Alkalilimnicola ehrlichii MLHE-1: one gene and its partner. The main gene of each other region encodes a partner of the protein of the gene in region 2 in a complex. Links are inferred from orthologs where the notes say so. Each region holds a gene or a part of one and is shown on either strand. Other genes may lie near its edges.

Region 1 (5,185 bases), 320 kb from region 2 along the record:
GGTAGTGGCCGGCGTCGGCCAGCTGGCGCGACAGCACCAGGTGACCATCAAGGATGGCGCGGGCGGCATCGGCGATGGGGTCCTGCTGATCGTCGCCCTCGGTGAGCACGGTGTAGAAGGCGGTGATCGAGCCGCCGTCGTCCGGCCCGTTGCCGGCCCGCTCCACCAACCGCGGCAGCAGCGCGAACACGGACGGCGGATAGCCCTTGGTGGTGGGCGGCTCACCGATGGCCAGGCCGATCTCGCGCTGGGCCTGGGCGTAGCGGGTGAGCGAGTCCATCAGCAGCAACACATTCAGGCCCTGGTCGCGGAAGTACTCGGCGATACTGGTGGCCAACATGGCCCCGTGCAGGCGCATGAGCGGGGATTTGTCCGCCGGTGAGGCCACCACCACGGACCGGGCCAGCCCCTCGTCACCCAAAATGTCGGTGATGAACTCCTTGACCTCCCGGCCCCGCTCGCCGATCAGCCCCACTACCACCACATCGGCGTTGGTGTAGCGGGTCATCATGCCCAGCAGCACGCTCTTGCCCACGCCGGAGCCGGCGAACAGTCCCATGCGCTGGCCGCGCCCCACGGTGAACAGGCTGTTGATGGCGCGCACGCCCACGTCCAGCGGCGCCTTGATGGGGGCGCGGGCCAGGGGGTTGATGCCCTCGCCCACCAGGCTGCGGTATTCGCTGTGATCCAGCAGGCCCTTACCATCCAGCGGGCGACCACCGCCATCCAGCACCCGGCCCAGCAGCCCCGGGCCCATACCGGCCTCGGCGGTGCCGCCCCGGGGCACCACCCGGGCGTTGGGCATCATGCCGTGCAGCTCGCCGGTGGGCATCAGGTAGAGCTTGTCGCCGGCAAAGCCGACCACCTCGGCCTCCACATCCCGGTCCTGCTGGGTGCGCAGGGTGCAGCGGCTGCCCAGTGGCGCCTGGCAGCCCTCGGCCTCGAGGGTCAGGCCGACCATACGGCGCAACACGCCTTCCACCACCAACCGCGGGGCACGCACCCGCTGCCGGCGCCGACGCAGATGCTCGGCCCAGCGATTGCTGCGGGGCGGGGCCTTGGCCTCACTCATGGCGACCAGCCTCTGCGTTACGATCCGTGCCATCGCCGTCCTCGCCCTGAGCGTCACGGCCGTTGCCCAGCACCTGTTGCGCCAACTGGGCCAGACGATGCTCCAGGGTGGCGTCGATATGCGAGGTCTCCGTGCTGACCCGGCAGCCGCCACGGTTGATGGCCGGGTCCTCCACCAGCCGCCACGCCTGTTCGCCCCCGCCATCGGCGCTCAGGGCCTCGCGGATAAAGCGGGCGTCTTCCGGGTGCAGGTGCACCTCCACGTTGCGGGCGCCCACCGGCAGCAATCCCACGGCCTCGCGGATCAGGCGCACGATCTCACCGGGTTGGATGCGCAGCTCGCGGTAGATCACCTGCCGGGCCAGGTGCATGGCCAGCTCCGCCAGCGCCTGCTCCACCTCCTCGTCCATCTGCTCCAATGGCCGGTCCAGTTGGCGCACCAGCCCGTCCATCCGCTCCACCAGCCGGTGCGCGGCCTGCTCGCCGGCCTGGTAGCCCGCGGCGTGGCCCTCGCGCTGCCCGGCCTCCAGCCCCTCCCGGTGGCCCTCGGCGTAACCGGCCTCGCGGCCGGCCCGCTCGCCGGCCCGGTAGCCCTCGTCCCAGGCCTGCTGCTGCAGCGCCTCAATATCCGCCGCGGTGGGCATGCGCGCGGCCTCGCGGCGCTGCGGCTTGCGGAAGCCGGCGTAGTCCCGCTGCCCACCACTTGCACGCTGGCTTGCCTCCGGCCGTTCCGGGGCCTGGCCTCGCTCCGGCTTCGGCGCCGCCGCCCAGCGGGCGAAGGTCTCGCCGGCCGCCTCGGCGGGGATGATCCGTACCCGGCCGCGGCCGGCCTCAGCGCCCTCGCCCGCCGCGCCGGTCTTGTGCCGGGTCTTGTCGTTCATGCCGCCTGCTCCCGCCGTTCAGCCATCAGAGCATCTCCTCGCCGCCGCCACCGAGCACGATCTGGCCCTCGTCGGCCAGTCGCTTGGCCACCGCCAGGATCTCCTTCTGGGCGTTCTCCACATCGCTGATACGCGCCGGTCCCATGGTCTCCAGGTCGTCGGCCAGCATCTCCGCGGCGCGGCGCGAGAGGTTGCTCATGATCTTGTCCTTGAGCTGCTCGTCGGCGCCCTTGAGCGCCAACACCAGCTGCTCGGTGCTGATCTCGCGCAGGATGGTCTGGATCGCCCGGTCGTCCACCTCGAGCAGGTCCTCGAAGACAAACATGAGCTCCTGGATCTTTTCCGCCAGCTCGACATCGAAGTCGCGGATGTGATCGAGGATGGTGTTCTCGGTACTGGTGTCCAGGTTATTGAGAATGCTGGCGGCGGCGTGCAGCCCGCCGATACTGGAGGACTTCACCCGCTGTTGACCGGAGAACTGCCGCTCCATGATCTCGTCCAGCTCCTTCAGCGCCGCCGGTTGGATGCCGTCCAGGGTGGCCACGCGCATGAGCACATCGTGGCGCACCCGCTCGGACAGCGAATCGAGCACCTCCGCGGCCTGGTCCGACTCCAGGTAGGCCAGCACGATGGCGATGATCTGCGGATGCTCCAGGCGGATCATCTCGGCGATGGTGCGCGGATCCAGCCACTTGAGCTGATCCAGCCCCTGGGTGGAACCGCCCATCAGGATCCGGTCGATAATGCCGCCGGCCTTCTCTTCGCCCAGGGCCTTGTTCAGCACCGAGCGCACATAGTCGTTGGTGCCGATGCCCAGGGCGGTCTGCTCCTGGACCTTACCGACAAAGGAGGTCAGCACGGCGTCCACGTCGTCTCGGGAGACCTGCTCGAGGCCGCTCATACTCTGACCCAGACGCTGGACCTCGCGCGGGCCCAGATGCTTCATGATGTTGGCGGCCTCATCCTCCCCCAGGCTCATCATGAAGACCGCCGCGCGGTCGGTGCCCTTGAGCTTGCTATCGTTTGCCATCGTCTTCCGCCAGCCAGGACTTGATCACGTTCGCCGCCAGCTCCGGCTCGTCATTCACCAGCTTCTTGGCGGCCTCCAGTTTGGCCTCGTAGGGCTTGTGCTGAACGCCCGCCAGCAGTGCCTGTTCGTTGGCGTCCGGCCCGGCGAGCTGCGCCGCGCCCCCGCCACCGCCCTGCTGGGCCAGGCGTGCCTGCTCCTCCGAGGCAGGCGCGCGCAGCGCCTGGTCGCGCTGACGCTGCATGCCCTTGATCATCGGCCGCACCACGAACAGCAGCAGGGCGATGAAGGCCAATGCGGCAATGGCAAAGCGGATCAGCTCGCGGACCCACTCGCGCTCCAGCAGCGGCACCGGCGGCATCGCCTCCACCGGCTCCTCTTCCAAGAAGGCGGCGTTGACCACATTGACGCTGTCACCGCGCGCGGCATCGAAGCCCACGGCTTCCTGCACCAGGGCGTTGATACGGTCCATCTCCTCGTCCGACAACGGTTCGCGCACTGTGTTGCCCTCCTCGTCGGTGGTGATGCGCTCGTCCACCACCACCGCCACCGACACCCGCTGGATGCTGCCGATGGGGTCGCGGACCTGGCGCAGGGTGCGGCTGATCTCGTAGTTGCGGGTCTCGGAGGAGCTGATGTCCACCGGCGGCGGGTTCTCCGGCGCCTCCTCGCCGTCCAACTGCCCGGCCCCCGGGGGCTGGTTGGTGAGCGCGCCGGGCACGCCCATGGCCGCGTCGGCCCCCTGCTGGGTGCGGCGGCCCTGCAGGGCCTCGCTGCGGATCACCCGGCTGTCCGGGTCGTAGAGCTCCTCGGTGCGCTGCTGCTCGGAGAAGTCCAGGCTGGCGTTGACCTGGGCCCGGACCCGGTTGCGGCCAACGAGGGGCGCCAGCAGGTCCTCGATACGACGGACGTAGGTCTCTTCCACCTGGGTCTTGTACTGGAACTGACCGGCGGTGCTGGCCAGCCCGCGGCCCTCGTCGCGGGTGAGCAGGCGGCCGCGCTCATCCACCACGCTCACGTTCTCGTGGGCCAAATCCGGCACGCTGCTGGCCACCATGTGGACGATGGCGTCCACCTGCTCATCGTTCAGCCGCCGGCCCTGAGCCAGGTTGACCACCACCGAGGCCCTCGGCTGCCGGCGGTCGCGGACGAAGACCGACTCGCGGGGCAGGGCCAGGTGGACGCGGGCGGCGTCCACCTGGCGCAGGGTGCCGATGGAACGGGCCAGTTCGGTCTCCAGGGCGCGGTCGAACCGGGCCCCTTCCATGAACTCACTGGTGCCGAAGGCGGAGTCCTCCTGCAGCATCTCGAAACCAAAGCCGGTGCCCCGGGGCAGCCCCTCGGCGGCCAACTGCAGCCGGGCCGGGTGGACCTGATCCGAGGGCACCCGCACGGCTCCCGTACGCTCATCCAGGCGGTAGGGGATGCCCTGCTCCTCCAACTGCTCGATGACGGCGGCGGCGTCCTGATCGTCCAGCTCGCTGAACAGGGTGCGGTAGCTGGGCTCCTGCGCCCAGAGGTACAGCAACACCCCGGCGGCCACGGTGAACAGTAGCACCACCGCCAGCCCCAGGCGCATCACGTTCTGCCGGCCGCCGAAGAGGCCCTCCAATTGGTCCATGCCCGGAATGCGACCGGCGGTGCCCGCACCGGTGCGCCCCGCACTACCGCGCTCGGCGATGGCGCGGCCGCCGCCCTCACTCTCCGTCAATGCCTGGCTTGCCTCAGCCATTGCCTTCCCCGTTCCGTCAAAACGCCGTCAAGATCCCGCTACCGCGGTGCCTAGACCTGCATGTTGGAGACCTCCTGATAGGCCTCCAGCAGGCGGTTGCGGGTCTCCTTGAGGGCCTCGAAGGCCACCCGCGATTTCTGCGTCGCGACCATCACCTCGGTGAGGTTCACCTCCTCGCCCCGGGCGACCGCGTCGGTCATGGCGCTGGAGGTCTGCTGCAGTCCGTTCACGTTCTCCAGTGCCTCGCGCATCAGGCGGGTAAAGTCGGCACCGGGCGCCTCGCCGCGACCCGATACCGGTTCGTTCCCGGCCTGGGCCGCTACCTCGCGCAGTTGCTGCAGGGCCTGGTTGATCTGAAAGCTGTTGTCGACCTTCATGGTGTCGGCCTCCTGAGTGCCTGGCGGAAGCGCGGCTCACGCCTGGCCGTACGCATATTCCGCGCCCGCCTTCGAGGGCACGTGAAAGCCCTCCTTG
Region 2 (4,982 bases):
CTCCACCGCCTCGGCGAAGCGCCGGGCATTGGCCTGATAGCTCTGGGCGTTGGCCTCGTCCAGCTCGCCCATGCGCTCGGCCAGCACCCCGGCCACGGTGGCCAGGCGCACCGGGTCCAGGTAGATGTGGGGGTTGCCCTCCGGGTGGACGTCGCCCTGGGCCCGGTCGGCGGCCACGCCGGTGCCGATGCGCTCCACCTGGGCGGCAGCCTCGAAGTAGCCGCTGCGCCCCGGACGGATGGCGGGATTGGCGGCGCCGTCGATGGCCGGCGGCAGCCAGCCGATCTCCAGCTCGGCCCCCACGGCGACCACCAGATCAGCCCGGCGCAGGTGGGTCATCATGTTCGGGCGCACGCTCAGGTAGTGGGCGTCGCGGTCCGGCGGGGCCAGGACGGTGACGTTGACGTGCTCGCCGCCGACGGTGCGGGCGAGCATGCCCATGTTGCTGGTGGTGGCCACCACGTTCATCCCGGCCTGGGCGAGACCGGCGAACAGCAACAGGGCGATTGCGAGTATCCAGCGGTGCATTCTGTGTCTCCTCGCCTTGAATGAGTGTCACGGTTTGACCGCCTGGCGGGCGTAAGGGCCCGGCAGGCGGTCAGGTTAGCCCGGTTCGATCAGAAGGGGTGTGCGCCGTGCACGCCCAGGCTCAGGTTGTACTGGAGCATGAAGGAGGCACCGCGATTGGTGTGGTCGTCCTCCTTGGCGAAGTCGTTGTAGTTGAGCTGAGCTCGCAGCGCGGAAAAGTGGGTCGGGCGCCACGTGGTGTTGAGCGTGTACCGGTAGCTGGCGTCGAAGTCCTCGAACTCACCGGCGCTGCGGTCCGGCACCAACGACTCGTTGGTCAGGCCCAGGGCCTCGAAGCGGGCGCCGACCTCCCAGCGCGGGGCGAACCCGTAGACGGCCTGGAGGTAGAGGCCGTCCTGGCGCCGGCGATCGGAGAAGCTGTCGGTGGTCTGCAGGCTGCCGTTGTTGACGCCCTGGAAGCTCTGACTCATGTAGTCGACGTCGATCTCACGCAGGAAGTACTCGCCCTGCAGTCGCAGGTTGCCGTGGCCGTAGGCACCACCGCTGTCGTACTTATAAACGGCGTCCACACCGGCGAACCAGGCATCACCGTCCCAGGATTCGTACCGGGTGCTGGAGTGCTGCTGCTCATTCTGGAAGGTGGTGGCGATCCCGTAGGAAAGCCCGAACTGGGCGGCGTGGTTGTAGCCGAGGTCCGGCGCAATCTTGAAGAAGCCGGTAAAGAGACGGGGTCCGGAGGCATCATCGAAGGGGTTGTCGTCCCGCCAGCGCTGCCGGGTGGGGTCCCCGGTGACGGGATCGGGGGTCACCGTCACTTCCTCTACCCGGCCCGAACCGATGTAGTTGGCGATCCCGCTGGTCTCACCCTGCAGGAGTTCGACGCCGAATCGGGTATAGACCGGAGTCGCTGGCACCCAGGAGAGCTGCACCCCCTTCTCCTGCAGGCCGTGGTCACCGAACAGGAACTCGTTGACCAGTGGACGGTCGACGAAGTCCCAGTCGTGCGGGTGCTGCTTGTTGATGTAGCCGATGTCGGACAGGAACTTACCGGCCTTCACCTGCAGGCCCGCCGGCAAATTCTGGGTGGTCAGATAGGCCTCTTCCACCTCGATGCCGGAGTCGCCCTCAATGGCCAGGATCACCATGGCGTCGAAGTAGTTGTCCACCGACGCGGAGAAGGCGATCTCCGTCTCGCGCAGGTTGAAGCCCTCGTCCAGGTCATGGTCGTGGCCGTGGCCGTGGCCGTGGCCGTGGCTGTGGCTGTGGCCACTGTCAAAGCCCGCCGGGGCGTCCCACTCACCGGTGAACTCGGAGTAGTACACCCCGTCCAGGATCACCGAGAGGGCCGGGTTGAACGCGGTGCCGGAATCGACTTGCTCCCGCGTGCCGCCCAGCGGCAGCGCCTGGGCCCGAAGCCCCGGCTGATCCAGCGGGTCCCGCTGCATCTGCGAGGTCACCTCTCCATCGCCAGTCCGGTCGGCCAGCACCCCTCCCGGTGCCAGCATGACCAACGTGGCGGCAACGGCCAGCGTCTTCTTGATCATGATTGTGTTGCTCCCCAATGCGTGTGACGTGATGCGGCCCACGAAGGGCGTCAGGTTGGCAGGTGTGAAATGCAATACTGTTGCATCAAGTGGTGCAATCTATTTGCAAGAAGGCCGGCTGTCAAGCGGGCAGGCTCTATACCTTTAGGGCTAATCCGTTACACTGGAGCTCGGCAAAAGCGCGCCATTTGGCACCGCTTTTGCTTCTCTCTTTCTGCGTCGGATTTCTGTCGGAGGGCGGACGGTCAATGGCAACAGCCACAAGCAAACAACAGGGGATGTCCAAGCTGGTGGTCATCCTGCTCATCGCGATTCTGGTCGTGCTTCTGGCCGTGGGAGGGGCAGTTGCCGCTTATCTGACGGGGATGATCGGCTCCGTCGGCAACGACGAGCCGCAGGTGGAACAGGCGCTGGACGAGCCCATCTACATCGAGCTGGACCCCGCACTGACCGTCAACTTCGAGCGCGGTGGCCGCATCAGTTACCTGCAGGCACGGGTGCAGCTCGAGACGCGGTACGCCTCGGTGGAAGAGGCGATCGACCGGCACATGCCGGTGATTCGCAATAATCTTCTCGACCTGTTTGCCGATCAGGACTACCAGGAGGTGAACACCCGCGCCGGCCGCGAGGCGTTGCGTCAGGCTGCCCTGGAGGAGGTCAATCAGGTGCTGGCCGAACGCGGTGTTGAGCAAAGGCTGGAGGCGGTCTACTTCACCCGCTTCGTCATGCAATAGGGGTAGGACCCATGGCCCAGGACATACTCAGCCAGGATGAAATCGACGCCCTGCTGCATGGCGTCGACGACGGTGCGGTGGATACCGAGGACGACGCCGAGCCTGGCGAGTTGCGCTCGTACAACTTCACCGCCGAGGAGCGGATCGTGCGTGGGCGGATGCCCACGCTGGAGATGATCAACGAGCGCTTCGCCCGGTTGTTCCGCATCGGGCTGTTCAACATGCTGCGCCGCACCCCGGAGGTGTCGGTGGTGGGTGTGGAGATGATGAAGTTCGGCGAGTACGTCCATACCCTGTTCGTGCCCACCAGCCTGAACCTGATGCGGGTGCATCCGTTGCGCGGCACCGGGTTGTTCATCATCGACCCCAAGCTGGTCTTCATCGTGGTGGACAACTTCTTCGGCGGCGACGGGCGGTTCTTCGTCAAGATCGAGGGGCGCGAGTTCACGCCCACCGAGCTGCGGGTCATCCGCATGCTTATCGATCAGGCCTTCGAGAACCTGGAGGAGGCCTGGAACCCGGTGATGAACGCCGAGTTCGAGTACATGCACTCGGAGGTCAACCCGCAGTTCGCCAATATCGTCAGCCCCAGCGAGGTGGTGGTGGTCAGCAAGTTCCATGTCGAGCTCGACGGCGGCGGCGGCGATATCCACGTGACGCTGCCCTACACCATGATCGAGCCGATCCGGGAGCTGCTCGATGCCGGCGTGCAGTCGGACCGCAACGAGGTGGACGAACGCTGGACCCGCTCCCTGCGCGAGGAGATGAAGTTTGCCGAGGTGGAGCTGTCCAGCGTGCTCACCGAGGTGGAGGTGAGCCTGCGCGATGTGATGAACATGAAGCCGGGCGACATCATCCCGGTGGAGTTGCCGGAGGCGGTGAAGGTGTATGCCGAGGACATGCCGGTCTTCCGCGGCCGCTACGGGGTACGTCACGGCAATACCGCCATCAAGATCACCGAGCGGATCCAGCCGCGCGCCGAGCAGGACGCCATCCATTGGCTGGAGAGCGAGGAAGAGGAGCGCGAGGCACCCGCAGAGGCGGAGGTACAGGACAAGGCCAAAGGTAAGACGGGCGACAAGGCGTCCGCGGACGGGGACAGCGGGGGCCGGGGGCGGCAACGGCGCGGCAGGGCCGCGGCGGCGTCCCGGACCGCAAGACAGTCGCGAGACCGTAACAAGGGCGGTGAGCAGTCATGAGTGAGGAGCGGAAGGATCAGACCGGCGCCGACGAGGCCTGGGAAGAGGCCATGGCGGAGCAACAGGCCGGCGAGACCGGACGTGCCCCGGAGTCGGGGCAAGCGGCCGGGCAGGACGAGGCGGCCAGCGACAGCGCGTCGGATGGGGTAGATGATGAGCCCGCCGGCGGGAAGGCCGCCGCTGATGCCGGGTCGGAGGTGGATCAGCAGGCCATGGCGGACGAGTGGGCGCGGGCTATGGAAGAGCAGACCGGCGACGACGAGGCTGGACAGAGTGGCCCGGAGGAGCCGTCCGCCGGCCAGCGCGCGGCCACCGAGGCCCGGGAGACGCAGCGCCAGGAGAACTGGCAGGCGGAACGGGCCGAGCTGGATGAGCTTGAGCCCGATGCCGGGGCCGGGCGCAATCTGGGCGATGAAGAGGCCAACCTGGATGTCATTATGGACATCCCGGTCACCCTCTCCATGGAGATCGGTCGCACCCAGATCAGCATCCGCCACCTGCTCCAGCTCAACCAGGGGTCGGTGGTGGAGCTGGACCGCCTGGCCGGCGAGCCGTTGGATGTGATGGTCAACGGCACGCTCATCGCCCACGGCGAGGTGGTGGTGGTCAACGAGCGCTTCGGCATCCGGCTCACGGATGTCATCAGCGCCGCCGAGCGTGTCAAAAAGCTGCGCTGATGGTTTTCCGTCGCCACCCTTCCTGCCCGTCCCCGACCGGGTGTCGAAAACCCGGCGCCGCCCTGTTGGCGGTATCCGGGATGTGGCTGCCCGGCCTGGTCTGGGCCGGTGAGGGCGGCGTGCCCAGCGTGGATGTCACCGGCATGGCGCGGGTGATTGTCGGGCTGGTGGTGGTGCTGGTGTTGATCGCCCTGCTCATGCTGGCCCTGCGCCGCATGGGCGGTGTGGGCGGGTCTGCCAATGGGCAGATGCGCGTCCTGGGGGCCCTGTCGGTGGGCCAACGGGAGAAAGTGGTACTGG

The links. The genes of interacting proteins can lie anywhere in the genome.
Region 1: the proteins of fliM (region 2) and fliG are in contact, whole or in part, in a crystal structure (PDB 4QRM), measured with the Thermotoga maritima proteins. The link is inferred for Alkalilimnicola ehrlichii MLHE-1 from one-to-one orthologs. Residues at the interface, in WP_004081085.1 of Thermotoga maritima: Tyr124, Leu127, Asp128, Ile130, Met131, Gly132, Gly133, Pro134, Glu136, Pro139, Arg141, Thr144, Glu145, Ile146, Glu147, Ser149, Ile150, Lys153; in WP_004082903.1 of Thermotoga maritima: Phe122, Ser125, Glu126, His127, Pro128, Gln129, Thr130, Val133, Glu157, Arg161, Leu164, Leu165, Arg167, Ser169, Glu171, Val172, Glu175, Ile176, Asn179, Lys182.

Annotation. Positions count from the first base shown.
Region 1 is NC_008340.1:790,922-796,106, reverse strand. Bases 981-3,979 are described here. They hold fliG (flagellar motor switch protein FliG), read right to left. Parts: upstream 2,983-3,979; coding sequence 1,978-2,982; downstream 981-1,977. Other genes in these bases: fliF (flagellar basal-body MS-ring/collar protein FliF), read right to left, coding at 2,969-3,979; MLG_RS03665 (flagellar assembly protein FliH), read right to left, coding at 1,065-1,952; fliI (flagellar protein export ATPase FliI), read right to left, coding at 981-1,072. Also shown: more of fliI, read right to left, coding at 1-980; more of fliF, read right to left, coding at 3,980-4,711; flagellar hook-basal body complex protein FliE, read right to left, coding at 4,762-5,088; MLG_RS03645 (sigma-54-dependent transcriptional regulator), read right to left, coding at 5,125-5,185. UniProt on the Bacillus subtilis protein: One of the proteins that forms a switch complex that is proposed to be located at the base of the basal body.
Region 2 is NC_008340.1:1,109,171-1,114,152, forward strand. Bases 2,116-4,911 are described here. They hold fliM (flagellar motor switch protein FliM), read left to right. Parts: upstream 2,116-2,817; coding sequence 2,818-4,005; downstream 4,006-4,911. Other genes in these bases: MLG_RS05000 (flagellar basal body-associated FliL family protein), read left to right, coding at 2,321-2,806; fliN (flagellar motor switch protein FliN), read left to right, coding at 4,002-4,682; fliO (flagellar biosynthetic protein FliO), read left to right, coding at 4,763-4,911. Outside these bases: MLG_RS04990 (metal ABC transporter substrate-binding protein), read right to left, coding at 1-528; MLG_RS04995 (TonB-dependent receptor), read right to left, coding at 618-1,973; more of fliO, read left to right, coding at 4,912-4,982. UniProt on the Bacillus subtilis protein: One of the proteins that forms a switch complex that is proposed to be located at the base of the basal body.